DNA from 4 places in the Planococcus sp. VCh962 genome. Region 3 is predicted to be linked to each of the others. Evidence: riboswitches for the same ligand, from Rfam matches in the RefSeq annotation. Region 3 holds a riboswitch; each other region holds the start of a gene.
The links. A riboswitch is a leader RNA that binds a small molecule or an ion and turns the genes downstream of it on or off. The one in region 3 is predicted to bind S-adenosylmethionine.

Region 1 (7,696 bases), on a different contig from region 3:
AAAAAACTTGCTTTTGTTTTGTCCGGTGGGAAACTTCCATATGGCATGAAAGTGGATGAACAATATTTGCTGGATTTAGAACGCGAGGCATTTTTAAGTTTGGTTGCAAAACCGAAAACACAGCAGCGGATGCAGCATATGCTGGTCAAAGGCAAGCCGCTCCGCAACTAATCGATAGATATTGAAGGAGGAGAAACACATGCGCGAAGCAGTAATCGTCGCTGGGGCCAGAACCCCGGTCGGCAAAGCGAAAAAAGGCTCACTTGCTACTGTGCGCCCGGATGATTTCGGCGCATTGGTAGTCCGGGAAGCATTAAACCGGGCAGGCGGATATGATGGCCCAATAGATGATTTGATCATGGGATGTGCCATGCCGGAAGCTGAACAAGGCATGAACATCGCACGCAATATAGGAGCATTGGCAGGATTGCCGGATACGGTATCAGCAGTGACAGTCAACCGATTCTGTTCGTCAGGTCTGCAGTCGATCGCTTATGCGGCTGAACGGATCATGGTTGGCAGCGCAGAAGCCATCATTGCAGGCGGCGTTGAATCGATGAGCATGGTGCCAATGATGGGCAATGTCATCCGGCCAAATTCAAAGCTGGCAGAAACTGCTCCTCAGTACTATATGAGTATGGGCCACACTGCAGAACAGGTCGCCACTCAATACGGCGTTAGCCGGGAAGACCAGGATGCGTTTGCGGTCCGGTCACATGAAAAAGCAGCTGCAGCGATTGCGGCAGGGAAATTCGATGAAGAAATCGTGCCGGTCGAAGTCACCAAGCGTTTTGTCGATGACAACAATAAATACCAGGAAAAAACATTCATGTTTGAAATGGATGAAGGTGTCCGCCACGGCACGAGCATTCAAACCTTGAACAAGCTTCGTGCTGCATTCTCAGCCCGTGGAACAGTAACTGCCGGAAACTCTTCACAAACATCAGACGGCGCAGGAGCGGTCTTGGTAATGGACCGTGAAAAAGCCGAATCACTCGGATTAAAGCCGCTTGCCAAATTCCGTTCATTTGCAACTGGCGGCGTACCGCCGGAAGTAATGGGCATCGGACCGATTGTTGCCATTCCAAAAGCATTGAAACTGGCAGGCCTTACAGTTGAAGATATCGACGTGTGGGAATTAAATGAAGCCTTTGCTTCCCAATCATTGGGCGTTATCCGCCACCTCAACCTGGATATCGATAAAGTGAACTTAAACGGCGGGGCCATCGCTTTAGGCCATCCGCTTGGAGCAACAGGATCTATTCTGACGCTGAAGATGATGAGTGAATTAAAGCGCCAAGGAAAACAATTCGGCGTGGTGACCATGTGCATCGGCGGTGGCATGGGCGCAGCAGGCGTGTTTGAAATGCTGTAAATTATTGAGTAAGTCGAATTGAAGAAATGGCTTTTTGTATACCGCTTAGGCCGCTTAGGCCGCTTTGGGCATGGCTTTCGCAAGTAGCCAGGCAAAGAACGCCTGTCTTCTTGCTTCGCCTAGCCCGTGGACGCGCCTGCGCAAGCTCGTCGTAAAGACTTAGCCTCGCAGGCTTCGGCTAATGTCACGCCCGCGGCAAGCGAAGCTGTTTTGCGGAATATCGATTAAAAAATTTATGCATTTCAATATAACCTAACCATAAACCAGGAGGAATAAAAAATGGCAGAATCTAAGACGTTAATCAAAGGCGGCAGTTTCTTAATCGAAGACGCAGATTTATCCCGCGTATTCACACCGGAGGACTTTACCGAAGAACAAAAAATGATCGCTAAAACGACGGAGGATTTTGTGAATACGGAAGTATTGCCTGTGGTTGAAAAATTAGAAAACCACGAATTTGAGCATTCGGTGCGTTTATTGAAAACAGCTGGAGAAATCGGGCTACTCGGTGCTGATGTACCGGAGCAGTACGGTGGCCTTGGCCTTGATAAAATCGCTTCCGCTTTGATTGCGGAAAAGATGTCAAAGGCGGGAGGGTTCTCGATTACTCACGGAGCCCATGTGGGCATTGGATCATTGCCGATCGTTCTTTTTGGAAATGAAGAACAAAAACAAAAATACTTGCCGCGTCTAGCGACAGGCGAATTGATCGCTGCCTATGCCCTTACAGAGCCAAGCTCAGGGTCAGATGCTTTGGGAGCCAAAACTGTAGCTAAGTTAAATGAAGCAGGCACTCATTATGTCTTAAACGGCGAAAAACAATGGATTACAAACGCTGGCTTCGCTGATGTATTCATCGTTTATGCAAAAATAGACGGCGAGAAATTCTCGGCATTTATCGTGGAACGAGCATATGATGGAGTTTCTGTTGGACCGGAAGAAAAGAAAATGGGGATCAAGTCATCTTCTACTCGTACATTAGTCTTGCAGGATGCTCAAGTACCTGTCGAAAACTTATTGGGTGAAGCAGGGCGCGGCCATATTATTGCTTTTAATATCTTGAACATCGGCCGCTACAAATTGGGAGTAGGCACAATCGGAGGTTCAAAACGTGCACTGGAAATTACGATTCCTTACACGAATCAACGGCAACAGTTTAAAACGCCAATTTCCTCATTCAACTTAACCCGTGAAAAATTGGGTACAATGGCTTCTCAATTGTATGCTCTTGAAAGTTCGGTCTACCGCACAGTCGGCCTTTTTGAAGACCGCATGAGCGGCTTTACAGAAGAAGAGCATGCCAACGGGAAATTGGTGGCAGATTCGATTGCAGAATTTGCAGTGGAATGTTCGATGAATAAATTCTTTGGCACCGAAACACTGGATTATATTGTTGACGAAGGCGTTCAGCTGCATGGCGGATACGGATTCATGCAGGAGTACGAGATTGAGCGCGCTTACCGGGATTCCCGCATCAACCGGATTTTTGAAGGAACAAATGAAATCAACCGTTTGCTGGTTCCTGGCACCTTGCTGCGCAAAGCAATGAAAGGTGAACTTCCGTTATTGCAGCATGCCCAGCAATTGCAAGAGGAATTGCTCATGATGATGCCGGAAGAAATTGGAACAGAAGCGTTGGCACAGGAAAAATACTTGGTGAGAAACTCCAAGAAAATTGCTTTGCTTGCAGCTGGACTGGCGGCACAGACTTATGGTGCAAAGATTGAACAAGAACAGGAAGTGCTTGTAAACATCGCTGATATCGTCAGCAACGTCTTTGCGATGGAATCCGCAGTGCTCCGCACAGAAAAAGCGATTGCAGCATCCGGCGAAGAAAAAGCGCAGCAAAAATTGCTGTATACGCAGATTTACTGCCAGGAAGCCTTCGATAAGATTGAAAAAGATGCAAAAGAAACTTTGCTTGCAGCTGTGGAAGGCGACAATCAGCGCATGATGCTTTCGGCACTGCGGAAACTGACGCGTTCTACCCCATATAACGTGATAGCTAAAAAACGAGAAGCAGCTGTTAAATTAGTGGAAGCAGAGAAATATGTAGTTTGATGCCTTCTTCAAAAACGCAGTCTTCGGGCTGCGTTTTTTACATCGACCAAGGGTACTAATTTTGGTAAGCTTGGTTAAAAGGAGGTTTTTAAATGATTACATATTATGCATATCCGAAATGCACAACTTGCCGAAAAGCAAAAAAATGGCTCGATCAAAATGAGATCGAATATAATGAAGTTAATATTGCTGAAAAACCGCCATCCCCCATTGAACTTCGCGAAATTTATGAAAAAAGCGGACTTGAATTAAAGAAGTTTTTTAATACAAGCGGCATGAAGTACCGGGAACTGGGACTAAAAGATAAATTGAAGGAAATGCCTGAAGATCAGCAGCTAGCACTGCTGTCATCAGATGGAATGCTTGTCAAACGTCCGTTAGCTTGGGACGGGAAAAAAGTAACACTGGGCTTTAAAGAGGAAGAGTTTGAAAATACTTGGAAGTGATAACAGTGAAATCTTGTAATTCTATGGGTATTATGTCAAACTGAAATTGAGTACACTACATAATTTGGAGGGTTTTCGATGAGCACACCACAAGAACTTCGTTATTCTAAAGAGCATGAATGGGTTAAAGTTGAAGGCGGCACAGCCCGTATTGGTATTACGCATTTTGCACAAGCTGAACTTGGCGATATCGTTTTCGTAGAATTGCCGCAAGTTGGAGATGAACTGAAAAGAAATGAGCCTTTTGGCAGCGTTGAATCAGTTAAAACTGTTTCAGAACTTTATGCGCCTATTAGCGGACGCGTGATTGAAGTCAATGCTGAGCTTGAAGACAGTCCGGAATTCGTAAACGAATCTCCTTACGAAAATGCTTGGATGGTGGTAATCGAATCTCCAGAAGAAGCTGAAATCAGTGATTTGATGACAGCTGAACAATATCAGGAAATGATCAACGAGTAATATTTTAAAAGCGCCTATTACTTGGCGCTTTTTTTGCTAGCCGGGTGAGTTTATAAAATCTGAAGTTACCGGCTGAATCAGTGGAAAGCAGCCGTTCCCCCTTATCTTTCATCATATATCAGCGAGGTGTTGACTTATGGATAAAGTAATCGTTGTTGAAGGGCTCAGTGATAAAACCCGAATAGCGCCGCTTATTGCAGAACCCGTGACGATTCTTTGCACAAATGGTACAGTTAGTGCATCGAGGCTTGAAGAGATATTGCTGCCTTATGAAGGCTTAGATATCATCATATTGGTAGATGCGGACAAATCAGGTGAACAGTTGCGAAAACTGGTCAAACGCGAATTTCCTGAAGCCCGGCATTTTTATATCAACCGCAGTTACAAGGAAGTTGCAGCGACACCGATCCGGATTTTACTGGATGTGCTGATTTCAGCAAATATTCAAGTCAATAAGTTATTAACCGAGGGATGAAATAGATGAAAGAATGGACACATAAAGAATGGCTGAAAGAAAAAAATACAAAGTCAATTGCCGCTTATTATTTATATACACCGATGTGCGGAACATGCCAAGTTGCTTCTAAAATGATGGATGTCGTAAAAGAGCTCCTTCCAGGTATGCCGATGGGCAAAGCAAATTTGAATTATGTTCAAGAAATTGCCGAATTATACAAGGTAGAAAGTGTGCCGTGCCTGCTCATTACAGAAAATGGCCAGCTGAAGGAAAAGATATACGCCTTCCAGTCGGTCCCTTATATATACGAGAAATTAAGGTCTCTGTAAGTTGGACAAAAGAAAGGCTCTTTGATACACCGCTTCAGCCGCTGGGAATAAGGCAAAGATGATTAATTCAACATATGTATTGACGAAAAATGTCGAGCATGGTAAATTGAATCTCTGAACAATAATTTCATATCGTAACTCTTATTTAGAGTGGTGGAGGGAAGTGCCCTATGAAGCCCGGCAACCGTCATGAAAATGAAATGGTGCCAAATCACACGGAACGAAGGTTCTGGGAGATGAGAGAGCGGTTTTCGTGTTTTCACGGTCACCCTTCTGCTCAGTTCTGCGCAGAAGGGTTTTTATTTTGGATTAGGAGTTGTAAAAGGATGATTGAATTAAAAGAACTGTCGAAGGTTTTCGACACGGGAAAAGGCACTTTAACAGCTGTCGACCATGTCGACCTGTCGATTTCATCCGGTGAAATTTTTGGCATTATCGGCTATAGTGGGGCAGGCAAAAGTACATTGATCCGTTTGTTGAATGGATTGGAAAAGCCTAGTTCAGGAACTGTAACGATTAATGGCCAAGATATCTCGGCAAGCACAGGAAAAGAGCTGCGGAAGGCACGCCAGAAAGTCAGTATGATTTTCCAGCATTTCAACCTTTTGTGGTCACGCACCATAAAAGAAAACATTGAATTTCCGCTTGAAATTGCAGGGGTTCCAAAAAACAAGCGCGATGCACGCGTCCAGGAATTAGTAGAGCTGGTAGGCCTTACAGGAAGAGAACATGCCTATCCGTCCCAGCTGTCGGGTGGTCAGAAACAGCGTGTCGGCATTGCCCGGGCGCTGGCTAATGAACCTGAAGTGCTGCTTTGTGATGAAGCAACTTCAGCACTCGATCCACAGACGACGGATTCAATTTTAGAGCTATTGGTCGATATCAATAAGCGTTTAGGACTTACTATTGTCCTTATTACACATGAAATGCATGTTATCCGTAAAATTTGCCATCGTGTGGCGGTTATGGAAGGCGGACGCGTCGTCGAACTGGGGGATGTCTTGAATGTCTTCCAGGCACCGAAACAGCAAATTACAAAGCGTTTTGTCGCTCAAGTAACCGATACGGAAGATTCGAACGAAACGATCAAACATCTGCGGGAACTCTATCCAACTGGCGAACTAGTAAAATTGATTTTTGTCGGTGAACAAACCGAACAGCCTATTTTGACTAAGCTAATCCGGAAGTTCCCTGTTGATATCAATATTGTGCAAGGAAATATATCGCACACGCAGCGAGGAGCTTACGGAACATTGGTTTTACAAATGAAAGGTTCACAACAAGAGATATCGGAAGCGCTCGCTTTCTTAAATGCAGAGAATGTCCAGACGGAGGTGATGGCAAATGATTGAGTCATTATTCCCGAACGTCGACTGGGACAGCATGTGGGAAGCCACGCTCGAAACATTGTACATGACTGCTATGTCGACATTTTTCACATTTGTCATCGGATTGGTTTTGGGAATTGTCCTATTTTTGACGGCACCAAAGCAATTATGGGCTAACAGTGTTGTCAATTGGCTGACAGGGGCATTCGTCAACATTTTCCGTTCCATTCCATTCATCATTTTAATTATTTTGCTAATTCCTTTTACGAAATTTCTTATCGGCACAATCCGTGGGCCGAATGCAGCCTTGCCTGCTTTGATCATTGGAGCAGCTCCATTTTATGCGCGTATGGTATTGATTGCATTGAAGGAAATTGACAAAGGGGTCATCGAAGCTGCGCGTTCAATGGGAGCGACAACATGGACGATTATCCGCAAAGTGCTGTTGCCGGAATCCAAACCGGCGTTGATTTCGGGTATTACAGTTACAGCGATTGCATTGGTTGGATACACTGCCATGGCCGGAATTATTGGTGCCGGCGGCTTAGGAACACTCGCGTTCCTTGATGGCTTCCAGAGAAGCCGGGAAGATGTTACGCTGATGGCGACTATCTTGATTTTGATCATCGTCTTCGCAATCCAATTTATTGGTGACCGATTGACTACTAAATCAGATAAACGCTAGCAGCTCAACTATAAAAATATAGAAAAAGGGGATTAGTTAGATGAAAAAATTATTAACTGGGTCATTATTGACAGCGCTTGTACTTGCTGGCTGCGGAAGCGGCAACGGCGGAGCAAGTGAAGAAGAGTCAAGCACATTAAAAGTGGGTGCTTCAAACGTACCTCACGCGATTATTTTGGAACAGGCACAGCCGCTGCTTGAAGAACAAGGAATTGAATTGGAAATTGAAACATACCAAGATTACATTTTGCCAAACCAGGATTTAGAAGCAGGGGAAATCGATGCGAACTATTTCCAGCACGTTCCTTACTTGGAGTCACAAAAGAAAGAATTTGGCTACGATTTTGAAAATGCAGGCGGAATCCACATCGAACCGATCGGTGTTTATTCTCAGAAATATGCTTCATTGGAAGAGCTTCCTGAAGGCGCAACAATCCTAATGAGCAACTCGGTGGCCGACCATGGCCGTATTTTATCAATGTTGGAAGCTCAAGGCTTGATCAAACTGGCAGATGGCATAGACAAAACAGCTGCTGAAGTGAAGGATATTGTGGAA
Region 2 (7,696 bases), on a different contig from region 3:
TTTCTTCATGTTGTTATTCCTCCAATAGTTGTTTGTTTTAATATTGTTTGGCAATCAATTAAAATTTCACACATGCTGCCTGCAATTTTTAACTTCTTCTGACCCGTTTTGATAAGACGTTGCCAAACGATTGGACGCCTTGCACAAGGACAACAAGAATGGCAACGGTGATGAACATGACTAATGTGTCAAAGCGCTGGTATCCATAGGTAATCGCTAAATCTCCGAGACCGCCGCCACCGATTGCACCAGCCATAGCGGATGCCCCGATTAAACCGACAATTGCAATGGTCAGGGCCAGCACCAGTGAACTTAATGCTTCCGGGATTAAAAAGCGGAAGATGATCTGGGCTGGCGAAGCGCCCATTGCCTGAGCGGCTTCGATAACGCCTTTATCGACTTCTAAGAGCGAGTTCTCGATCAGCCGTGCAATATAAGGGCCAGCGTAAAAGACGAGAGGGACAATGGCAGCGGCTGTTCCGATGGATGTGCCAACGATCAGCCGGGTCAGTGGAATAATGGCAACCATCAAAATGATAAACGGCACGGACCGGAAAATATTGATGATGACATTCAGTACTTTTGAAACCGATTCGTTTTCCAATAAATGCCCTTTGCGGGTGACAACCAGCAAAATGCCAAGCGGGAATCCAATGATCAATGAAAAGAAAAAGGAAGCTCCCGTCATATAAACCGTTTCCCAAAGGGCCTCTAAAATTTGTTCGTTATCAATTAGCATAGTTTGCTACCTCCTCAACCTTGACTGTGTCGCTCCGGATAGCTTTTAAGGCCTGCTGGATTTCAACAGGAGGACCAGAAAACTCTACAATCAGATTGCCGTAAGGCGAGCCTTGCAGTTCTGTAATATTGCCGAACAGCACATTGAGATCCAAATTGAATTCGCGGGAAACTCTCGACATCAATGGCTGTCCGACCGCAGATCCGGTAAATTGGATGCGGTAAATCGCATGGCTGCGATTAGGATCCTGAATCTGGTTAAGCAATGATTCTGGGAGTTCATCGTTCATCACTGACCGGACAAACCTTTGGGTAGTGGGATGTTGCGGTTTAGTGAATACGTCGAATACGCTTCCTTGTTCAATCACTTTTCCTGCTTCGAGAACAGCCACTTTATCACAGATTTCACGAATAACACCCATTTCATGCGTAATCAATAATATAGTGATATTGTATTCACGATTGACGCGCCGGAGTAATTCCAGAATGGATTGCGTCGTCTGCGGATCAAGGGCTGACGTTGCTTCATCACATAAGAGAACAGAAGGATTAGTGGCAAGTGCGCGGGCAATGCCAATACGCTGTTTCTGTCCACCCGAGAGCTGGTCCGGATACTTTTCAGCCTGGTCAGCAAGGCCAACAAAGTCCAGCAGATCTTTGACTTGCTCTTTGATCTTGTTTTTTGGCGTTTTCGCTAAAATAAGCGGCATGGCTACATTGTGGAAAACGGTCTTCGAATTCAGCAAATTAAAGTGCTGGAAAATCATTCCGATGTCTTTCCGTGTTTCCCGTATTTCTTTGCTGGATAAAGTAGATATGTCTTTGCCGTGTATTAAAACCCGGCCGGTTGTTGGCCGTTCCAGCAAATTGACCGTTCGGATCAATGAACTTTTGCCGGCGCCGCTGAACCCGATGACGCCATATATTTCACCGGTTTCGACAGTTAAATCAATCCCGTTCAATGCATGGATTTCCTGTTTGCCGGACTGGTAGGTTTTTGCAACCCTTTCAAATTGAATCATCTGTCTGCCTCCTCTTGCTGTGGGAATTCTGCAAATCTTGTTGCGTACTTTTCTATCTTTCCTAATTATTGAACGAAAAAAAGCCTTCTTTTTTCTTATCGACAAGAAAAAAGAAGGCTTCGGCATGAAACCATCTCGCTCTCATCTTCCAAATGCAAAATCGCATTTGCAGGAGTTAGCACAGTTTTCGCATATAGCGAATCCGCTGCTGAAACGTCAAAGGGCCTGTCCCTCGGTTTCTCTGGATAAGAAAGTGATGTACGTTATTCGATTTGTAATGTTTACTTTATTGCGAAATAACGAATAAGTCAAGGGGATTTGCAATAAAAATTTAACTTAATACAGAAAAATATGAGTTGACCCAAGAGCGGCGGGCATCTTAGGCGGAGCCGGCCGGTTTTTTCCGGAAAACAGAAGAGACCTTATTTTCTGTTCCATTTTTAATGCGTGCGATGTTTTCGAGATGCTTCCAGAGCGCCATGGCAAACAAGGCGAAGGCTGTTACTAAAGGCCATAACCCTTCAGCCGGCCAGTAGGCGATGGCAAAAAACATGCCGTATAATACGAGAACTCCGACCACCAAATAGTCGGTAGCCAGCGCTGCCAGCACAAGCAGCAGCCCGCCGGCCAGGCCAAGCTTCCAATCAAGGGCTAACATGACGCCGATGACAGAAGCCGTTCCTTTTCCGCCATCAAAGTTCATATAGAACGGAAAGTTATGGCCGAAAATGACACCGGCTCCTGCGAAGAACAGCAGCATCCAAACCATTTCATCAGGGAAAGAAGAGCCGCTCAGCAACAAGCGGAAACCTGCCACAACAGCCGCTCCTTTAAGAATATCAAGAAAAGCTACCAGTGCTCCATATTTCCAGCCGAGAACAATGGCTGCATTTGATGCTCCTGAATTTTTGACGCCTTCTTTTTTGACATTTACGCCGGACAGCAGCTGGGCAGCAATAGAACCATGCAGACAGCCGATCAAATAACCTAAAATAAGTGCAAGTGCAATCCATACAATCATTATTGTTCACCTCTATTACTGTAAACGTATAAAAAAGTAATAGGTTTCAAAATCTTTTGAAAAAATGCACTTGACAAAATTATTTGTTTTATTTTATACTTCTCAACATGATGGAAAACTAAATCTGAATACTCTTATCAAGAGAGGCGGAGGGAATAGGCCCTATGATGCCCGGCAACCAACAAGCGACGCTTGGAAAGGTGCTAAATCCTACAGATCCGGGACGACGGGATCTGGCAGATGAGAGGAGGCAATCCGTATATGACGGCCCTCTTCTTAAGTGAAGGGGGCTTTTTTCTATTCCTCCTCAACCATGGTTTCCATCAAAAAAACCTTAGGAGGAAACAAAATGACAAACTTTAAACCTGAAACGCTTTTATTGCATGGGGCACAGCAACCGGATCCAGTAACTGGAGCCAGAGGGGTAGCCATCCATAAAACGACTTCTTATGTGTTTAAAAATACGGAGCATGCCCAGAATTTATTCGGGTTAAAAGAAACAGGAAATATTTACTCACGCATCATGAACCCGACGGTTGACGTTTTTGAACAGCGCGTGGCGCTTCTTGAAGGCGGAACAGCAGCGGTAGCTTTATCTTCAGGAATGGCAGCCATTGCTTTTTCTGTCCTGAACATAGCAGAAGCAGGCGATGAAATTGTGGCGGACGCCAATCTTTACGGCGGTACATACAGTCTTTTTGCCAACACATTGCCGCGTTATGGCATCACCGTTAAATTCGTGGATGGCACGAATCCGGAAAACTTCCGTGGAGCCATTACAGATAAGACAAAAGCGATTTTTGGGGAAATCATCGGAAATCCGAGCTTGAATGTCTTTGATGTTGAAGCAGTGGCAAATATTGCCCATGAGAATCAAATTCCTTTATTGATTGACAACACCTTCGCTTCACCATACGGAAGCAACCCGATTGAATTCGGCGCTGACGTTGTCATCCATTCTGCGACAAAGTGGATTGGCGGACATGGGACAACTATCGGCGGTGTCGTTGTAGATGGCGGGAAATTCAACTGGAACAATCCAAAGTTCCCGAACTATACGCAGCCGGATGAAAGCTATCATGGCATCCGCTTCGGCATCGATGTGGAAGGTGTATCTTTCGCGACTAAGCTGCGTGTCCAATTGCTGCGTGATTTCGGTCCGACATTAAGTGCCGAAAGTGCTCACGCGTTTTTACAGGGACTGGAAACTTTGCATTTGCGTATTCCACGCCACAACAGCAATGCCCGTATTGTAGCCGAATACTTGAAAAACCATCCTCAAGTGGAATGGGTTAATTACATCGGTTTTGAAGATCATCCGTCTCATCAATTGGCACAGAAATACTTAAAAGACGGATACGGTTCGATTGTCAATTTTGGCGTCAAAGGCGGACGCGAAGCTGGACGCAAAGTGATTGACAGCGTTGCGTTATGGTCCCATGTAGCAAATGTCGGAGATGCGAAATCGCTGATCATTCATCCGGCCTCAACAACGCATCAGCAGCTGAAAAAAGAAGAACTGGAATTATCAGGCGTTACAGAAGAATTGATCCGCTTATCGGTAGGATTGGAAAATCCGGAAGATTTGATTGCCGACCTTGAACAAGCCATTCAGGCAGCGGTACTCGAGAACGTATAGGAGGCGACGGAAATGACGACAGTATCCATAGGAACACTGACCCTGGAGTCGACGGAAATCTTGCATAACGTAGAGCTTGCCTACGAACGATGTGGCAAAAAAGATGCTCCTGTGATTCTCGTCTGCCATGCCTTAACCGGTGATCAATTTGCAGTCGGCAATGCTGAAAATCCGGGCTGGTGGTCAGGATTGATCGGACCAGGGAAAGCCGTGGATACAAACGTTTTTCAAGTCATTACGTTTAATGTGCTGGGTGGCTGCAACGGATCAACAGGGCCAATGTCCATCAACCCGGAAACCGGTAAGCCATACCGTGCTTCGTTTCCGGACCTTACCATCCGTGATATGGTGCGGGCAGAGTATAAGGCGCTAAAGGAATTAGGAATCACTCATCTGACAGCGGTCCTCGGGGGATCGCTGGGCGGCATGAAGGCGCTGGAATGGGGACATTTATACCCGGACTTTGTGGATGCTATTCTTCCGCTCGCTGTTACACCGGCATACAGTGATTATGGAGTAGCTTTTAATTGGCTTGGCATTCAAGCGATAGAGAATGATGCGTTTTTCAATAATGGAAATTATGCGGATTCCTCTGAACTGAAAGGCTTTGAATTGGCGCGCATGGCCGCAATGGTTACTTACCGAAGCGGCAACCTGTTTGATCAAAGGTTTCGGCGCTGTTCCAATGAGGGACGCTTTGAAGTGGAATCTTATCTCGATTATCAAGGGAAAAAATTGGCTAGGCGTTTTGATGCCAATAGTTACTTGACCTTGCTGAAAGCGATGAATACCCATGATGTATCAAAAGAAAGAATAGAAGTGGAAATCTTTTCTTTATCCTTTACAAAAGACTTGCTGTATCCGAGTGAGCAATTGATCCCTTGGCTTCAAGGGCTGCCGAATGCCTCTTGGGAAATCGTTGAAACGCAATTTGGACACGATGGTTTTCTCGTGGAATTTGAGAAATGGAGCAACCATATCAAAAAGAAATTGAATCATTTAGTAGTTCCCCAACTCATGCCTTAGCATGAGTTTTTTCTTTTTTGAGAGAATCGGTTTTATATGATTCTCTTTAATGCGACAATTTTAAAATGAAAATTTAACATTTTTAAATGGAATAGGCTACCAGAATGAAAAGAGATCAGCTGCAGGGCGATGAAAAATTTTGGAATATAATAACAATGAGCATTTAATGTGGTACCATTAAATCAGCAGTGAATAATATTGAACAAGGGAGAGAAGCCCTGTGCATGAAGAGTCGACGAAACAGCTCCTGAAAAAAGTTAAGAAGCATAAAAAATGGACAGAAGGCATATTTGTAAATCCGATTTATTGGATGGTGAATGGCAAGCCTTATTACATGGCTGGATTCACTAAAAACAATGCGTCTGTTGCAACTGCTTATGTGACCCCAGGTGAAGAAGACCGCGACGAAGCGCTGGAAGCTCAACGCCATTTAGCTCTTTTCGGTGATTTGAGCAATAATATTTTCAATATTGGCATGGATTATTTGAAAATAAACGCAGCATATTTTACAAAACCGTTAAGCATCCCTGTTGCTACACAGGATTCAGCTGTTTTAGAAGGAAGAGAAGCTTTTGCAGAGCTATGGAAGATACAGCAGAACCTGACTTCATTAATAAAAGACTACAAGAACTATTACGAAAATGACGTATTAGTCCGCAAGGGAATTGTTGAAGCAGACGTCATGAAGACACAGGAAACGGCAAACCTGCTGACTCTGTATCAATACATGAATTTACAGTTGCTGCTGGAAAAAAACGCTGAAATCAAATCTTTTGCTTCTTTTCTTAAAAAATCTGAAGGCTGGAATGGGCTTGGGCAAGAACTGCAGAAGTTTGTTCTAGGCATCACCGACAATACGGAAAAAATGCGCAAGAACCTGAATGGCTTGAATGTGATTGCAGATGAAGATTTTGAAAACATGAAAAAGCTGAATTACGATAAAATGATCGAAGATAATAAAAAAATCATCGAAGGCCAGCGCCAGTATATCCGCTACCCTAAATAAAAAATATAAAAGCATCTTAGCCGAAATCTCGGCTAAGATGCTTTTGCTTAATCTTCGTCTTGAATATCCACATCGTCCGGAATAGGCATGGCACGCCATTCTTCAAGGGCTTGTTTTGCTAACTCAAGCTGCTGGAAATGCGTTTCGAACTGTGAGGTGTTGATCAAGTACTGTTCTCCGTCATTGACTGCGCGAATACGGCCTTCGAGCACATAACTCATCACTTGTTCTTCAGGCATTGATAGAAAAACGGCAGTTTCCGGGATTGTCATATACATGTGATCATCTCCTCTCTTTTCTTTTATTATAATTGATGGCACAGGGTATCTCAAACCATAAAATTCATGATAAGGTTTACTACATTGATAGAATACAAGGGGTGTTTAATGTGAACTATTGGCCGTATATATGGGTTTTGCTAGGAGCAATGCTATGGGGAACAACTGGGACTGCCCAGAGTTTCATTGAAGGAACCGCACATCCTTTAACGATTGGTGCCCTTCGTTTGAGCATTGGAGGATTTACGCTATTGGCTTTCGTTTTATGGACGAAAAAATTGGCGTTCCGGTCGATTCCTTGGAAAGCTGCCTTTTTATCAGCAGCCACGATGGCCTTGTTCCAGCCATTGTTTTTCTCTTCGGTCCAATTGACGGGCATCGCCATCGGCACAGTCGTAGCTATCGGCAGTGCGCCGGTTTTTTCGGGCATCCTTGAATGGACTGTATTGAAAAAGAAGCCGGACCGGGTTTGGGCCATGGCGACCGGCTTGGCTATTATCGGCTGTTTGCTGTTGTTTGCCGATAAGGACGCACCGGCGATCAATCCGATTGGCATTTTGCTGGCCCTTGGTGCTGGATTGTCTTTTGCCGCCTATGCGCTCATCAGCAAGAAAGTATTGGAAAGAATGGACGCTGTTCCATCAGTGGCCGTGATTTTCTCATTAAGTGCTTTGTATTTGCTGCCGTTCTTATTCTTTTTTGATTTGTCATACATAGCAGCACCTGAGAACATAGGAGTTATTTTCTATCTCGGCTTAGGCGCTACAAGCCTTTCGTATATTTTGTTCTCAAGCGGATTAAAGCTCATTCCTTCTTCTTCAGCAGTAACACTGTCGCTTGCTGAACCGATGACAGCGGCGCTTTTAGGGGTCTTTATTGTCGGTGAAGTGCTGACAGGGATTGCTTGGCTCGGAGTTTTGCTGCTTTTGGGTGGAATTCTGGTTTTGACATTCGGCCGAAAAAAGA
Region 3 (7,696 bases):
ATCAAAATAGAGTCTGCATCACCCTTTTATCTTTGATGAAGCTGCGGCGAAATTTACGGATAACAGTTTCATAAGTTTCAGCCGAAAAACACCGGCATTCCTATGCCGGTGTTCAACTTCAATCAGTTAGTTCTGCACACTTTCTTCTTCCTGATAAACAGGAACCCAGCCTTCAGTCGTAACGAAAATGCGGACAGCGACAACTTTGCGGTCATCGGCCAATGTGAAGTAATGCGTGATATTTTCAGGAACCGAGATCAAGTCTCCCGGAGACAAATGAACTTCAAAAAAGCGCTCGTCTTTTCCTTGGATAATGAAAACACCGTGTCCACTGACAATGTAGCGCACTTCGTCATCTGTATGGATGTGTTTGCGCTGGAAGTTCTTCAGCAGTTCATCCAATTTCGGATTCGAATCGGAAAGCGAGATGATGTCGGCTGCCTGATAACCGCGGCGCCCTGAAATATCGTCGATTTCCGCTTTGAAGGCTGCCAGGATTTCTTCCTTTTCTTCATCGCTAAGATTGAATTTTTCGTGCAGATGCTCCGGCAATTTGTTGATGTCCCAATGCTCGTAAATAACTTCCTGCTGTTCCAGGAATGCTGCCACTTCGTTTTGTGCTTCGATTGTTTCATTTGTTCCTTGAATTTTGATGATTGCCATTATGAATCTTCCTTTCTGGTTTAAGTTTTAATGTGAATGTACTTGATATAAAGCCATTTGGTACTGGAATAGAAATTCACTGGCCTCCAGCAGCTTTTTGGCTTCAAAGCCGTTTTTGCCCCACACGGTAATGCCATGGTTCCGAATCAGCACTGCGCCGCTATCGGAGGTCAAGTTTTTTTGGAACTCTGCCGCTAGGTCAGGGATGTGTGCGTGATTTGGAATGATCGGGATGGTCAATACTGCATCTTCATCCCATAAGCCGAATGCTTTGATAAGTTCAAGGCCTTGGAAATCAATTTTTCCACGGTCCCCGTATATTTCCGAAATGACGTTATTGGCAACGGTATGAACATGGAGGCTGCATCCCGCAGCCGTTTTTGAATAGACTTCACAATGCAGCAAGGTTTCAGCCGATGGCTTCAGATGTGTATCATCGACTGCCTTGCCGGCGGCATCCACCAGCAAAAAATCTTCTGCAGTGCGTTTGCGCTTGTCTTTGCCGCTGGCCGTCACCAGAAATTCAACAGGTGAATCTTGAACTTTGATGGCGAGGTTGCCGCTCGTTCCCATGAACCAGTCGCGGAGCGCCAATTCGTCTTTGATATCTGCGAGTTCCTGCCACCGTTCCTGAAGCGCCGTCATAGTTTCACACCCAGACGCGCATCGATGATGGAAGTGACATCCCGGAAGTTTTCAAACGGTTCATACGGCAAGCCGAGTTCTTCGCATTTTTCGATTAAAAAGTCTCGGGCAATGACGAGGTCAGCCCGTTTCGCTGCTTCGAGATCGGTGATGGAATCTCCGATGACGATGCTTTTCGCGCCGTCTTCGAGCAATTCGCGGATGATGGACGGCTTGCAGCAGCCGCAGCCTTGGCTTGTGCATTCTCCGTCGCAGCCATGCGGAAAAGTGATGTTGATTGTCTCTCCAGAAAAATCCGCTTCGTTGCAATAAACGCCTGCGAAAGGGCCGAACGGTTCAAGGAGTGGATGGACAAAAAAGTCAATGCCGCCGCTGACGATGTATAGCGGAATATCCTGTTCTTTGGCATATGCTATGAATTCGGAAAAGCCGTCACGGATTTGTGCCTGCTCGAGCACATAGCGGATAATGTCCTCTTTTTTCGATGATGGCAGCAGCGAGAACATCTTTGCCACGCCTTCTTTTATAGAAATCCGTTGGGCCAGGATGTCGTCTTTAACCGGTTCCCAGCCGGATGGATTGAATTTTTTCATGATTGCGATGATGTTGTCGTTGTTGGTGACGGTGCCATCAAAATCGCAGAAAATTACTGGTTTACTCAACATGCTTACCCCCATATTGCCAATGCTGTTTTTAATTCTTCATGCTGTTCGGAAGCGTCGGCGAGTGTTGTTTTGCTCAGAATGGCATCAACTGCCTGGCGGAATGCTTTTCCGCCTCCCACTGCACCGTCCGGGTGGCCGTGCACACCGCCTCCGGCATTGATGATGCTGTCGATCCCGAAATCGTTGATCAATAATGGCACCAGCCCAGGATGGATACCTGCAGAAGGCACCGGGAAGCTCCGCTTTAATGGGCCATCCTTTACCAATTCCTCGCCGAGTGCCAGTGCCTGCGCCTTTTCAAGTGCAACACTGCCGTAAGGGGAAGGGAACAAAGAAAAGTCAGCGCCTGCGTAGCGGACCAGTTTTCCAAGTGCTAGAGAGCTAGCCAGCCCGTAAAAGTTCGAAGAAGTGAAAGCACCGCTGAACGCTGGATGGGCCATGAGCGGCAACCGGATATCCGGGTCTTCTGCCAGCTCCTGCAGAACATCAAGTCCGTATGCATGGACATTGAACAGCAGCGCATCCGCACCAAGTTCGCGCGCTTTTTTCGCCTTGTCCCGCAAGTTCGAAGTACGCCCCGATAAATTCACTGCATAAAGCGTCCGGTGCCCGGTTTCTTCAAAGACCTGCTGTAAGACGTTCTTCCCGGTCGTAATCCGCTGTTCAAAAGGCGTCAGCGGATTGTCAAAGAGGATTTCATCATCTTTTACCAAATCCACTCCGCCAAGCGCCTGCTGGCGGAGCTGTGAAGCGAGGAAATTCAAGTCGCGGCCAATGACGCCTTTGAAGATACTCATGACAAGCGGCCGTCCGTCTACTCCGAGTAATCCCCGAATGCCGTCGATGCCGAACCGCGGTCCGGGAAAATGGGCAAGCAATTGCTCATCAAACTCCAAATCGAGCAGCTTAACTTCCCCATCCAGCGATAATTTGCCGAAAACGGTAGTTAAAATCGCCGGCAAATCCGCCGAAAAATTAGCGTTTGGGTATGAAATCTTCACCACCGCTTTGATTTCATCCGGCTTTAGCGGATGCGGGGAATCTTCAAATTCCGTTACCGAAACAACATTTCCTTTATGCTGCTTTAATTGCTGCTGTTCCAATAATGGCAAGTCGGTCCATGATCCGATTGTGAGGCCAAGGGCGATTCCTTCGGCCTTTTTCCCGAATGAACCGGCTTTGCCGTATAACTGGTAAGTCGCTGTCAAATTGCTCACTGCGTTCACGCTCCTGTTAAAAATCAAAATAAAAAACCTCTTCAAACAAGAAGAGGTTAATAGGCTTAACAACTTCTTATTTCTCAGCCGCATCAATCGGCTGCAAGAATTAGCACCGTGTCCGTTATGGACCGGTTGCCGGGTATCATAGGGCTTGTCCCTCCACCTGCTCTGAATAAGAATGTGTATTCAATTGGATTAATAAAGAAATTAATGTTGATTATTTCATGCCTTAAACTTTCTGTCAATAAATATTCGCAAAATTATTTGTAGTGAAAAAAGTTATTGACAGTCAATTCTGAACCGTGATAGGATTCTTTTCAAACAGCATACAGTTACTCAAATAGTACTCTTATCAAGAGCAGGCAGAGGGATATTGGCCCTATGACGCCCAGCAACCGACCGTAATACCTTCGTGAGAAGGGGCGCTTTTGCGCCGGAATGCAGATTCCGCAAGGCACGGTGCTAATTCCATCAGAAATGACCATTTCTGAAAGATAAGAGGCATGGAATCTATCATTCTAGGCCTCTTTCTTGCGGAAAGAGGCTTTTTCTATTGACCCGGAAAGGTAGATGAATGATGACCATAGCATCCAAACAATACGAAGCATTAACATTAGAAAGAGCCATTGCAATGGCTCAGAGCCTATATCCATTCCCTGAAGGGGCCGAACTTGTATGCCGCGAAATCGGCGATGGCAACTTGAATTACGTGTTCCAGATCAAAGATCAGAAAAGCGGAAAGGGCCTGATCATCAAACAAGCCTTGCCGTATGCGAAAGTTGTCGGGGAAAGCTGGCCGCTGACTTTAAAACGCGCAACAATTGAAGCGAACGCTCTTCAAAAACACGGAGAATTTGCACCTGGGCTTGTACCATTCGTTTATGCAACCGATGAAGAACTTGCGATTACCGTGATGGAAGACTTGTCTCACTTGACGATTGCGCGCGATGGACTGATCCAGGGTGCGGCATATTCAAGACTGTCGGAAGACATCGGTGAATATTTGGCGCGTACGCTGTTCCATACTTCCGATTTCGCACTGCACCCGTTCGAGAAAAAGCGCTTAGTGGCCGAGTACTCCAACCCGGAACTGTGCAAAATCACAGAAGACCTTATTTTCACTGACCCGTTTTTCAATAACGACACCAATAATTACGAACCGGAGCTGCAGCCGACTGTCGAAGCTATCTGGAAAAACGGTCCTTTGAAACTTGAAGCGGCAAAGCTGAAGTTCAGCTTTTTGACGGAAGCGGAAGCACTATTGCATGGTGACCTCCATACCGGCAGTATTTTCGCCAGTGAATCGGAAACGAAAGTCATCGACCCGGAGTTTGCTTTTTATGGTCCGATCGGCTTTGACGTCGGCTTGTTTCTCGCAAACTTGATTGTCCAGTCGCTTACACGAAGCGGCGAAGAACGCCAAGTGATCGTGAACCACATCGAACGCACATGGAAAGTTTTCTCAACCCAGTTCTCAGAGCTTTGGGATCAGAAGGGCATTGAAGCATTCAAAGAAACGGCGGGCTATAAAGAGTTTGTACTGGAAAAGATTTTCCGTGACACACTTGGCTTTGCCGGCTGTGAATTGATCCGCCGCACAATCGGCCTGGCACACGTCAAAGACCTGGACGGCATTGAAGATGCGGAACTGCGAATCGGTTTAAAGAAACAAGCTTTACAAACTGGCGAAGCGTTGATTTTAAAACGTTCCGAGTTAGGCTCAATAGATGCAGTAACCGGTCTGCTTGAGGAGTTGGAGCAATGACCATTCCTTTATCAATTGCCTGGACAGACGGGCAGTTGGTCATCTTAGATCAACAGAAACTGCCACATGAAATCGACTATATAACACTTGAGACAATCGAAGATGTCTACGAAGCCATCTTCACGCTGAAAGTGCGCGGCGCACCGGCCATCGGCATTGCCGCCGCATACGGCTTAGCCCTTGCAGCGCAGCGCCATAACGCTGGAACGCTGGAAACATTCCTGCATGATGTCCGTAAAAAGGCAGTTTATCTCGGAGAGTCACGCCCAACAGCGGTCAATTTGATGTGGGCGCTTGATCGGCTGCTTGAAAAGGTTCAGAAAGCTGAAACTGTAGCAGGCGGAAAAGCACTGCTCATCCAAGAAGCGGTACGCATCCATCAGGAAGATGAAGCTTCTTGCCGGCAAATCGGCGAATATGCCTTGTCGCTATTGGAAGGGCATAAACGGGTTATGACCATCTGCAATGCCGGCTCGATCGCCACGGCGAAATACGGAACAGCATTGGCGCCGTTTCATCTTGGAAGCGAGCGCGGCCGTCAATTTGAAGTGTTTGCATGTGAGACCCGACCGGTATTCCAAGGTTCGCGGCTGACCGTCTGGGAGCTCCAGCAGTCAGGAGTGGATGTCACACTCATCACCGATAGTATGGCGGCCCACACCATTGGAGCAAAAGACATCGAAGCCATTATCGTCGGTGCAGACCGCATTGCGGCGAACGGCGATACCGCCAACAAAATTGGAACACTTAATCTGGCAATTCTCGCTGATGCTTACGGGATTCCGTTTTATGTAGCGGCACCCGCATCAACATTTGACCTCACTATTGAAAGCGGGACAGAAATACCGATTGAAGAACGAAAATCGGAAGAAATCACCCATATCGGAAACCGCCCGGTGGCACCTCTGGGCACCAAAGTATTCAATCCGGCTTTTGACGTGACCCCGTCCCGCTTTATCACCGCAATCATTACTGAAAAAGGGATCATCAAACCCGATTACCATCAAAACATTCCTGGAGTTCTCAACTTGTATGCAGGAAAAGGAGAAAAATCATGAAAAATTTCTAACGATAGGACAGAAAGCTATAGCTAGAAATTTCCCAAATAGCCGTTAATTTTTAGAGTAGCAAAATGAACAACGCTGCCAACAGTTTATGACAAGCTAAAAAGAACCGATTCAGTAAATCGGTTCTTTTCTTATATCCAACGGTCTTTCACAAATAACACAAAATGGATTTCTCTATCCAATAGGTAAAGACTGTTTCAGGACTTAGTTTTTCGTACTCCTTCAGCTTCAGGTACATATCCAGTCCGTCCGAAACGTCATGCCATAAATCCATAAAGGCGAAATCAAAATGCCCTTCAGCCATGCGAGTTTGTGCATATTCAAAAGCATCCGCTTTAATGATGTTGATTTTGTGGGCATTTTTGAATTGCGGAAGAATATGCCTTTTAAATAAACGGATAACGTTCTCGTTACTATCGACAATGGTAACGCTGTCCACATTATCTTTTTCTGAAACCATATAGGCATAATAACCAAGCCCCAGACCAAATGTAAGCACCTTGCCAAAAGCCTGCTCAATCGGTTCTTTCATTGTTTCAATTTCATTTGGTGTGATGGTCATCCAAACCCGGCCATTTTCCAGGACAGCCGGAAACGGGAATTCCGTTTCAAAAAAGCCGACTTGCGGAATCTGCCTGCCTTCCTTTGTTCTGATGATATCGTTGCTGACAAACCCTTCAAAAGGCTTATATTTCTCATACGTTAATTCGCTGTTGCCAATTTGTATCCGTGGTATTTTGATGTTTTGGTAATAGGGATTATTGGCGTAGTCAGAGGCTTTAAACATATGGAGCATCTTATTGAAATAGTTGTGGAATAAGGCTTTGTCTTCAGGATTGTCGACAATATCAAGCCCGAAAGCGGCAGCGAGTATCACGGCAAAGGCATATTCAGAAGACACTCCGGCACTGACTATCTCATCCATTTCTTCTTGGCTAATAAAGTCTGGTGCATTGTTCAAATAATTGCTCAGCAAGGCAAATACTTTGTAATTGTCTTGTTTTATTTTCTCATCCATTTGATGATTGCGTTCCATCTTCTCACCTGATTTAAAATTATTTATTGTTTTCTTCAGGCCCACTTATATAAGGCGCTTAGTTATCATTTAACCAGAACAAAAAAATTTTCTCTAATCATTTGCTGAAAGTGCAGATTTCCATGTGTTCTTGCCAATACAAAAAGACTGCTGGTCAACGAAACATCGAGCAGTCCTTTACTATTCTTTTCGAATGCTTCTATTTATCAGGCACGTAGCTCGAGATGACTACTCCGGAATCGGTAGTCCGGCTGTCTGTCAGCATGAATTTCTTCTGATCCATCCCTTCTCTAAACAAGCGCTTGCCTTCGCCCAGCACAAGAGGGAATGTTAGCAGATGCAATTCATCGATCAAGTCATGCTCTATTAGCTTCTCAACCAAAGTTCCACTTCCATAAACCAGCAATTTCTGTTTCGCTTTCTTTAAATTTGCAATCTCTTCTGCAGCATTTTCTTTAATGAACGTTGCATTCCATTCCGCTTCAGTTAAGGTTGTCGTTGCGACATATTTGGCCATTTCGTTTATCCGATGGGCAAATCCTTCTTCATCTTCCCTCTCTGGCCAGCGTGCTGCAAATTCCTCATAGGTGATCCGTCCAAGCAATAAAGAATCGCTCGCAAAAAGCAAATCCAAC
Region 4 (7,696 bases), on a different contig from region 3:
AAATATTTGTTCAACTAGTTACACTTTCTGGGAAAAGGAGTTATGATTGTACTAAAGATGACAGACAGGAATTTTTATAAGTGCCAGCAATATTTAAAGTACAGAGAATTGCAAGGAGCGTGGAAGGATGATTACAGTAGTGGGAAGCATCAACATGGATCTTGTCGTGCGCACGAGCCGTTTTCCAAAGCAAGGAGAAACCGCTTTAGGTGATTTGTACACGACAGTACCTGGAGGCAAAGGCGCTAATCAGGCGGTTGCAGCTGCTCGGCTAGGCAGTAAAGTACATATGATTGGGGCGGTTGGCACTGATGCTTTCGGTGATGAGTTGCTTGCTGGTTTGAAAGCGGAATCGGTGCATACAGACGCAATAAAACGAGTGCAAGGGACAAGCGGGATTGCCAATATTCTATTGTCTGAAGGCGACAACCGGATCATTGTCGTTCCGGGAGCGAATCATAGCCTGAAAGCGGAAGAAATGGATGCTTTTGAACCGCAATTATCCCAAAGCAGCATAGTGATCATGCAATTGGAGATGAAGATTTCAGTTGTTCAGCGCACATTGGAAATCTGTCATCAGCATGGGGTTTCAACCATTTTGAATCCGGCTCCCGCGACTGGGTTTACAGATAATTTCCTGCCTTACGCAACTTATTTAACCCCGAATGAAACAGAAGCAGAAGAAATATTCGGTAAAGATTGGGAGAAAGCGCTCGAACGGTATCCAAATCGGCTCATCGTCACTATTGGCCATAAAGGGGCACGTTATTTCAATGGCTCCCGTCACGTTATAGTTGAAGGATTCACAACTGAAGCTGTTGATACAACAGGTGCTGGAGATACATTTAACGGCGCACTTGGTGTGGCGCTGGCTGAAGGCATGCCATTCGAAGAAGCGGTGCGCTTTGCTAATGCGGCAGCTTCCTTGTCTGTTGAAAAATTTGGCGCACAAGGAGGAATGCCAACGCGGGTAGAAGTAATGGCGCGCTTAAAGACAGCCACTTCCTGAAGGGTACTGTTGATCAAGATTATTGCCCGGGAAATAGCGTTTCAAAATACGCATACAGAAGGGCTTATTTCAGTAGGATGAGCGTTCTTGCAAGGTATTTTCAGTATTGCAGAATTCAAGTCATACAGACCTTTGCAAAACTCATTTTCTGCTATACTGGCCTTAACAGGAATGAGCAGGAGGCGATGGGATGAGGCATGTCTGGAAGTTGAAGTACGGATCGCACACTATTCAGGTAGAGAAAACCTTATCAAGTGAAAAGCTTTTTGTGGATGGCGTTCTGCAGGATGAACAACTGGGTTTTCGTTGGAGTTCACGGCTGTTCGGAAAAGTGAAAAATGATGAAGGTGAGACTGAAGACATCAAAGTCTCGATCGGTTTACTCCTTCTTAAAGTGCAATGCCGGATTTTTGTCGGGGAACGGCTTGTCCATTCGACGGATATCCAGTGGGAAGGCTGAAAATTAAAGCGGGTGTATGAAGAGAGGCAGAACATGCCTCTCTTTTTTTCATTTTATGCTCTATTTCAAGCCGATTATGCCCAACTCTGTCTGCTTTATGCCCAACTAGCAAAGTAATATGCCCAACTTCGGCTCAAATATGCCCAACTGCCATTTCCCACTGCTAAATCCCTTCTCTTTATTAATAAAATCGCCTAGAAAGCTCTACACCTCAAGTCTTATGAATAAAAAGTCCTGCGCCCGATGTCGCGTATTTCTCCTGAAGCTAAAATAGAGACAAGTAAAAATGCAGGGCTGCTAATAGCGGCTGATAAGGAGTTGGAATAATGGAGGTCTATATTGTATTTACCGATACAAAAACTCCGCTGTCTAAAATAATCAAAACTTATACCCGGCACACCTACAGCCATGTATCATTGTCCTTTAATCAGGAGCTGAACGAAGTATATAGTTTTGGAAGGAAAAATGCCGATAATGCATTCAGCGGCGGTTTCGTGAAAGAGGACTTGCAGAGCTGCCTGTTTCAGCGGGCACAATGTGCAGTTTTCAAATGCGGGGTGACGGCAGATGGATTTTCTGCGATGCAAGCATTCGTCCGGCAGATGGAATGCCGTCATGAACAGTATAAATACAATTTGGCCGGCTTGTTTGGAGTTGCGCTGAAGACGGCTTTTGAAAGAGAAAAAGCTTTCTTCTGTTCTCAATTTGTGGCGGAGGTGCTGCAAAGCGGCGGTGTCCATGTTTCTTCAAAACCGGCCTGCCTGACGATGCCTGGAGATATATACGGTGCTGAAGAGCTGGAATTCGTCTACAGTGGAGCGATGAAAAATTTTCCGTTTTTTATGTCCAACCCGATGTCTTCAAAAAAAGAAGTACAATTAGCGGAGGTGTTTTGAATGAAGAAAATATTGGTTTTTTCGCTTCTCAACAGCATGCCTTCAGGCCATCACCAGGTTGCCGATGCAGTCTGTGAATATATATCCAGCCATTCAAGCGACATCGAATGCAAAAAATTGGATTTACTGAGTGAATGGAACGCGAAAGCCGAAACAACAACCGTTAAAGCTTATTTGCATTGGATTCGCAAGTCACCTCATTCTTATGGCTGGGTCTACCGGAAATTTGCCTTACAATCGAAGGAAAAACATTCTGCGACATATTTTGACTGGCTATTTATGAAGAAAGTTGAAGCAATCATCGCGGCAGAAAAGCCGGATTTAATTGTTTGTACACACGGGTTTCCTTCTTTCTTTATCAATAAACTAAAAGAACAGGGAAGATGTCCAGTACCTTGCCTTAATATTTATACTGACTTTTTTATAAACAATATTTGGGGCAGAAGCCATATTGAGTTCCATTTCGCGGCGACCGAGATGATGAAAGATAAACTGCAAAATGATTATCAAATTCCCGCAGAGCGTATATTTGTCACCGGCATTCCTGTCAGCGAAAATTTTCAGGCGCGTTACAGCAAGGAAAAGAAGAAAGCAGTGACGGTTTTAGTTTCGGGGGGAAGCACCGGGCTTTCTACAATTGTCGATCAGTTTAAAGGTGAGCTCGATAGCAGCAAGTGGAAGATATTAGTTCTTTGCGGAACCAATAAGCGGCTTCGTGAACAAATCGCAGCGCTGAACAATCCGGCAATAACACCGCTTTCCTATATTTCTTCAAAAGAAGAAATGAACCGGCTTTATGATGAAGCGGATGCATTGATAACCAAACCCGGCGGAGTAACAATCAGTGAAGCACTGACAAAAGAATTGCCGATCTTTTTATCTGCTCCTCTTCCAGGACAGGAAGAAATCAATCTAAATTATTTAACCAGGAAAAATCTCGTTTTCACTTTACCGGGCAACAGCAGTCTATTGGATTTTATCGCAAGCACGTTGGAAGACGAAAAACTGACCCGCAATTACAATTCAGCGGTCCAGGCATACAAAAAGTCGCTCATACTGACAGGATCTAGTGAGATAGTGGAAACAATCGAACAAATGCTGATCAGCAGCTGACAAGGAGAGTGGAAAACATGGCAGAACAGCTGTTGGTGTTTCTTGAGAGTATAGGGATGGCCGGTTTGTTTGCGGCCATGTTTTTTGAAGGGGCATCTCTTCCTTTTCCTGGAGTGGCAATGGTTATTGCTTACGGAGGATTGCTGAATCCGAGTATGGCAGCCGCAGCTCTTCTTTCCGCTGCTTTAGCGGTGACTTACAGCGGAGCTAGTCTGATACCATATTATCTTGGCAAAACCATGCACACGATGCTGCAAAAGAAATTCCATAAGGGCCTGCAGCGCGCTGGTCATTTGTTCGGGCGTTATGGCATCTGGAGCATTGCATTGTCCCGGCCGTTCGGCATTGGAAACTACATTTCGTATGTAGCCGGAATGAGCCGTATAGGCATCGGCAAATATTTATTGCTTACATTTTTAGGCATTTATCCATGGTGTTTAACCATGCTCTGTTTGGGCGTGTATGTCAACGGCAATTATGAGGCATTTCAGAGTTTATACAGTAGCCATCAGCTTTATCTAACTATTGGAGCTGCTTTGGTGCTTGGCGCTGTTTTTCTGGTTTATTCAAAATTTCGGAAAGCAAATCCTTTTGTTGACAAAAATAATTCCGAGTATTATGATAAACATTAATTAAATAACCTTATCCAGAGAAGCCGAGGGACTGGCCCATTGACGCTTCAGCAACCTCTGACATTTGTCAGGAAGGTGCTAAATCCAGCAGGAATTTATTCTTGGGAGATAAGAACAGGACGGATTACATCAGCCTTCTTTTCTCTTAATATGAGAAAAGAAGGCTTTTTGTTTCCTGCAGTTGCACAGTGCATATTTCGGCAAAAGAAAGGAAGATTACAATGAGTGATATTGTTGTTTTATCAGGAAGCCCTTCAGAAGATTCCAGATCAGATTTGGTATTGAAGTATTTAGGAGGATTAATAACAGAACGCGGTTTTTCTGTAACCCATTTGTCCATAAGAGACGTGCCGCAAAATGATTTGTTTTTAGGGAATTACAAGAGCCCGGCAATAGCTGAAATCAGTACATTGATCCATGGAGCAAAAGGTGTCATTGTCGGCTCCCCTGTTTATAAAGCTGCCTATTCCGGGGTCCTTAAGACGCTGATCGACCTTTTGCCGCAGGATGTTCTGCAGGATACGCCAGTGCTTCCGCTGATGACTGGAGGAAGTTCCGCCCATCTACTGGCGCTTGAATATACGTTGAAGCCTTTACTCGCTACTTTAAAAGCCCAAAATCTAAAAGGCGTTTATCTGGTGGACAGCCAAATAGACAAATCCAATCCGCAGAATCCGATTATCGATAAAGAAGTAGAGCAGCGCATCAAAAAACAGCTCGATTACTTTACTGAAATTATTGGCAGACGTTCCTCCATACCAGATGTAGAGCAGGAAATATAAATTAAAAAGAGTGGATAGCTACTATGCTTTCCACTCTTTTTAATTGATTGAAACAGCAATTTTATTGATATCAAATGGATAATATTACTATTAAAGATAAAAATTCTATGTTCATTGATTCATTTGTATAAAAATCGGAATATTCTTTCTTTTGATGTGATACGCTTCTGTTATTACACAATTGGAGGAGATGGGATAGTGGAAAAGAAGCAGTGTTGGAAATGGGGAGTTCTGTTATTTTTGGCGGCGATATTGGTTTTTTCACCAATTCAATGGAGCAATACCAAGCAGTCGGCGGGAGCGGATGAAGATTATGCCGGGCTGGTAAGTGAAATTAATAACATATTGCAGGATGGGCGGCTGGATGGAGCGACTACTGGTGTCAGTATTCGAAAAGCTGATTCTGGGGAAGTAATTTACGACCACTTCGGTGATGTCCGCCTGAAACCGGCATCGAATACGAAATTGTTCAGCAGCATGGCTGCACTTGAAACGCTTGGGGAAGATTATCAGTTCACTACAGAAATACATACAGACGGAAAGCTTAAAGGGAAGGTCCTGCATGGCAACTTGTATTTGAAAGGCAAAGGAGATCCGACTTTGCTGCAGGAAGATTTTGAGCAGTTAGCTGCTGAATTGAAAAGCCAAGGCATCCAGAAAGTGAAAGGTGGTTTAATCGGCGATGATACGTGGTATGACGGCGAGCGTTTGTCAGAAGACATCACTTGGAAAGATGAGATCTACTATTACGGTGCACAAGTATCTGCACTCACTGCTTCACCAAATGAAGACTATGACGCTGGGTCAGTCATTGTGGAAGTCAATTCCGGAGATGCAGAAGGAAGCGAAACAAAAGTGACGCTCACACCGCATACGGATTATGTAAACATCATCAATAAAACAACAACCGTGCCAGCGGGACAAAAGAAGACCGTTTCCATCACACGTGACCATGGGACGAACGATATTGTGATTGAAGGGGAAATGCCGCTTGGAGGATCGCGTACACGCGAGTGGATCGCAGTATCAGAGCCTGCCGGTTATGCGCTTGATTTGTTTGAAAATGCATTGTTGGCTCAGGGCATTCAGTTGACCGGCAACCACGGTCTAGAGATGGGAGAAACTCCAGAAGGCACCACAATGCTCGCTGAGCGGAAATCCATGCCGTTGCGTGATCTTTTCATTCCATTTATGAAGTTAAGCAATAATGGGCATGCCGAAATTTTAGCGAAAGAGATGGGACAGGTGGTAGCCGGTGAAGGCAGCTGGGATGCCGGACTTAAAATAGTTGAAGAAGTAGCGGCCGATTTGGGAGTAAACACCAACACCATTCAATTGCGCGACGCTTCAGGCATGTCCCATGTGAATTTGGTTCCAGCCAATGAGATATCCCAATTGCTTTATGCGGCCCAGCCAAAAGATTGGTATGATACTTTTTTAACTTCACTTCCGGTAGCCGGTGCAGCGGATCGGATGGTTGGAGGAACACTTCGCAACCGGATGAAAACAGGGGATGCGACAGGGAATGTCACAGCTAAAACGGGAAGCCTGACAGCAGTTTCGTCGTTGTCGGGATATGCAACGACGAAAGAAGGAGAAAAGTTGATCTTTTCGATTGTCATCAACAACGATTTAACAATCGTTACGCCGATTGAAGATGCAATCGCTGCAGCAATTGCGGCATATGATGGAGAATAACTGATACAGGCCTCGAAAAGTAAGTTTCTTTTCGGGGCTTTTACTGATTTGGAGAAAAACAGAATAGCCTTGCGGAACCATTTATAGGAGTTGGACTGAAGAAGGATTTTTTAGATGCAGCAGCGAGTGCTTCGTCGCAAAAACTTGTCTGCGGCAAATAAAGCTGTTTTGCGGAATAATAACAGCTACAAATTTTTCATTCAGCCTCTCTAGCAATTTCCTTGTTAATTCTGTATGTTTAAGATATTCAGACAATAAATTGGGGGGAATTACATATGAAACCGATCATCGGCGTTACTTCATCAAGAGAGTTAGGCAAAGAAAAATACCATATTCAACTGGCGGATACTGAAGCGATCCTGCAGGCGGGCGGGTTGCCGATCATGCTTCCGCATTTGAGAGAAGAAACAGATATAGACCGGATAGCTGAGCGCATTGATGGATTGTTTGCAGCTGGTGGCTATGATGTCGATCCAACTCTTTTCGGGGAAGAGCCCCATCCGAATCTGGGAACCGTTATTCCTTCAAGGGACGCTTTTGAACTGGCGCTGATCCAGAAAGTGCTGGAACTTGGCAAACCGATTTTAGGGATTTGCCGGGGAGCACAGATTTTGAATGTGGCAGTGGGAGGCGATATGTATCAGGATATTCCCGCGCAAATGGAAGGCAATATGCTCCAGCATCAGCAGAAGGCACCAGTGGAACATGGCAGCCATTTTGTTCATGTAAAGGAAGATTCTTTGTTGCACCGTTTGACAGGATCTGAAAAGTTGAGAGTCAACAGCCGCCATCATCAAGCAAATCGGCATGTGCCTGATTCATTTCTGGTCAGCGGAACAGCAAGCGACGGCGTAATAGAAGCAATCGAAAGCAAGGCGCATCATTTTGTGCTGGGGCTGCAATGGCATCCGGAAAATATGGCGATTGCATCCGATGTGCCTTCGCAGAAAATTTTCAAGGGATTTATTGAAGCTTGCCTGGAAGAAGGGGATGAATAAATGAAAATCATCGATACCCATTGTGATGCTTTGCTGAAATTACAGTTGGCTAAAAGAGGAAGTTTGTTTCAGCAGGAGCCGCTGAGTTTTATAGATTCTGAAGCGCTG

Region 1: linked by a shared signal. The riboswitch ahead of AC3AQ9_RS16225 (methionine ABC transporter ATP-binding protein) and the one ahead of mtnK (S-methyl-5-thioribose kinase) in region 3 are both predicted to bind S-adenosylmethionine.
Region 2: linked by a shared signal. The riboswitch ahead of AC3AQ9_RS09215 (O-acetylhomoserine aminocarboxypropyltransferase/cysteine synthase family protein) and the one ahead of mtnK (S-methyl-5-thioribose kinase) in region 3 are both predicted to bind S-adenosylmethionine.
Region 4: linked by a shared signal. The riboswitch ahead of ssuE (NADPH-dependent FMN reductase) and the one ahead of mtnK (S-methyl-5-thioribose kinase) in region 3 are both predicted to bind S-adenosylmethionine.

The regions. Positions count from the first base shown of each region.
Region 1 is NZ_JBYLHS010000007.1:53,410-61,105, reverse strand. Features, by position in the region: gene AC3AQ9_RS16260 (3-hydroxyacyl-CoA dehydrogenase NAD-binding domain-containing protein) at 1-171, shown strand, start outside; gene AC3AQ9_RS16255 (acetyl-CoA C-acetyltransferase) at 200-1,375, shown strand; gene AC3AQ9_RS16250 (acyl-CoA dehydrogenase FadE) at 1,655-3,436, shown strand; gene AC3AQ9_RS16245 (arsenate reductase family protein) at 3,529-3,882, shown strand; gene gcvH (glycine cleavage system protein GcvH) at 3,961-4,341, shown strand; gene AC3AQ9_RS16235 (hypothetical protein) at 4,478-4,816, shown strand; gene AC3AQ9_RS16230 (thioredoxin family protein) at 4,822-5,127, shown strand; SAM riboswitch class I at 5,266-5,370, shown strand; gene AC3AQ9_RS16225 (methionine ABC transporter ATP-binding protein) at 5,454-6,479, shown strand; gene AC3AQ9_RS16220 (methionine ABC transporter permease) at 6,472-7,140, shown strand; gene AC3AQ9_RS16215 (MetQ/NlpA family ABC transporter substrate-binding protein) at 7,181-7,696, shown strand, end outside.
Region 2 is NZ_JBYLHS010000002.1:378,680-386,375, reverse strand. Features, by position in the region: gene AC3AQ9_RS09235 (MetQ/NlpA family ABC transporter substrate-binding protein) at 1-9, opposite strand, end outside; gene AC3AQ9_RS09230 (methionine ABC transporter permease) at 89-739, opposite strand; gene AC3AQ9_RS09225 (methionine ABC transporter ATP-binding protein) at 729-1,760, opposite strand; SAM riboswitch class I at 1,899-2,012, opposite strand; gene AC3AQ9_RS09220 (glycerol-3-phosphate acyltransferase) at 2,140-2,781, opposite strand; SAM riboswitch class I at 2,913-3,028, shown strand; gene AC3AQ9_RS09215 (O-acetylhomoserine aminocarboxypropyltransferase/cysteine synthase family protein) at 3,131-4,420, shown strand; gene metX (homoserine O-acetyltransferase MetX) at 4,433-5,446, shown strand; gene AC3AQ9_RS09205 (hypothetical protein) at 5,667-6,452, shown strand; gene AC3AQ9_RS09200 (helix-turn-helix domain-containing protein) at 6,500-6,730, opposite strand; gene AC3AQ9_RS09195 (DMT family transporter) at 6,841-7,696, shown strand, end outside.
Region 3 is NZ_JBYLHS010000003.1:126,583-134,278, forward strand. Features, by position in the region: gene AC3AQ9_RS11835 (acireductone dioxygenase) at 127-663, opposite strand; gene AC3AQ9_RS11840 (methylthioribulose 1-phosphate dehydratase) at 691-1,308, opposite strand; gene AC3AQ9_RS11845 (2-hydroxy-3-keto-5-methylthiopentenyl-1-phosphate phosphatase) at 1,305-1,970, opposite strand; gene mtnW (2,3-diketo-5-methylthiopentyl-1-phosphate enolase) at 1,976-3,190, opposite strand; SAM riboswitch class I at 3,264-3,372, opposite strand; SAM riboswitch class I at 3,540-3,694, shown strand; gene mtnK (S-methyl-5-thioribose kinase) at 3,768-4,958, shown strand; gene mtnA (S-methyl-5-thioribose-1-phosphate isomerase) at 4,955-6,016, shown strand; gene AC3AQ9_RS11865 (O-methyltransferase) at 6,174-7,061, opposite strand; gene AC3AQ9_RS11870 (dihydrofolate reductase family protein) at 7,261-7,696, opposite strand, start outside.
Region 4 is NZ_JBYLHS010000002.1:435,135-442,830, reverse strand. Features, by position in the region: gene rbsK (ribokinase) at 128-1,009, shown strand; gene AC3AQ9_RS09525 (hypothetical protein) at 1,200-1,469, shown strand; gene AC3AQ9_RS09520 (hypothetical protein) at 1,796-2,365, shown strand; gene AC3AQ9_RS09515 (MGDG synthase family glycosyltransferase) at 2,366-3,478, shown strand; gene AC3AQ9_RS09510 (DedA family protein) at 3,496-4,110, shown strand; SAM riboswitch class I at 4,118-4,225, shown strand; gene ssuE (NADPH-dependent FMN reductase) at 4,332-4,892, shown strand; gene dacB (D-alanyl-D-alanine carboxypeptidase/D-alanyl-D-alanine endopeptidase) at 5,091-6,590, shown strand; gene AC3AQ9_RS09495 (gamma-glutamyl-gamma-aminobutyrate hydrolase family protein) at 6,866-7,588, shown strand; gene AC3AQ9_RS09490 (dipeptidase) at 7,589-7,696, shown strand, end outside.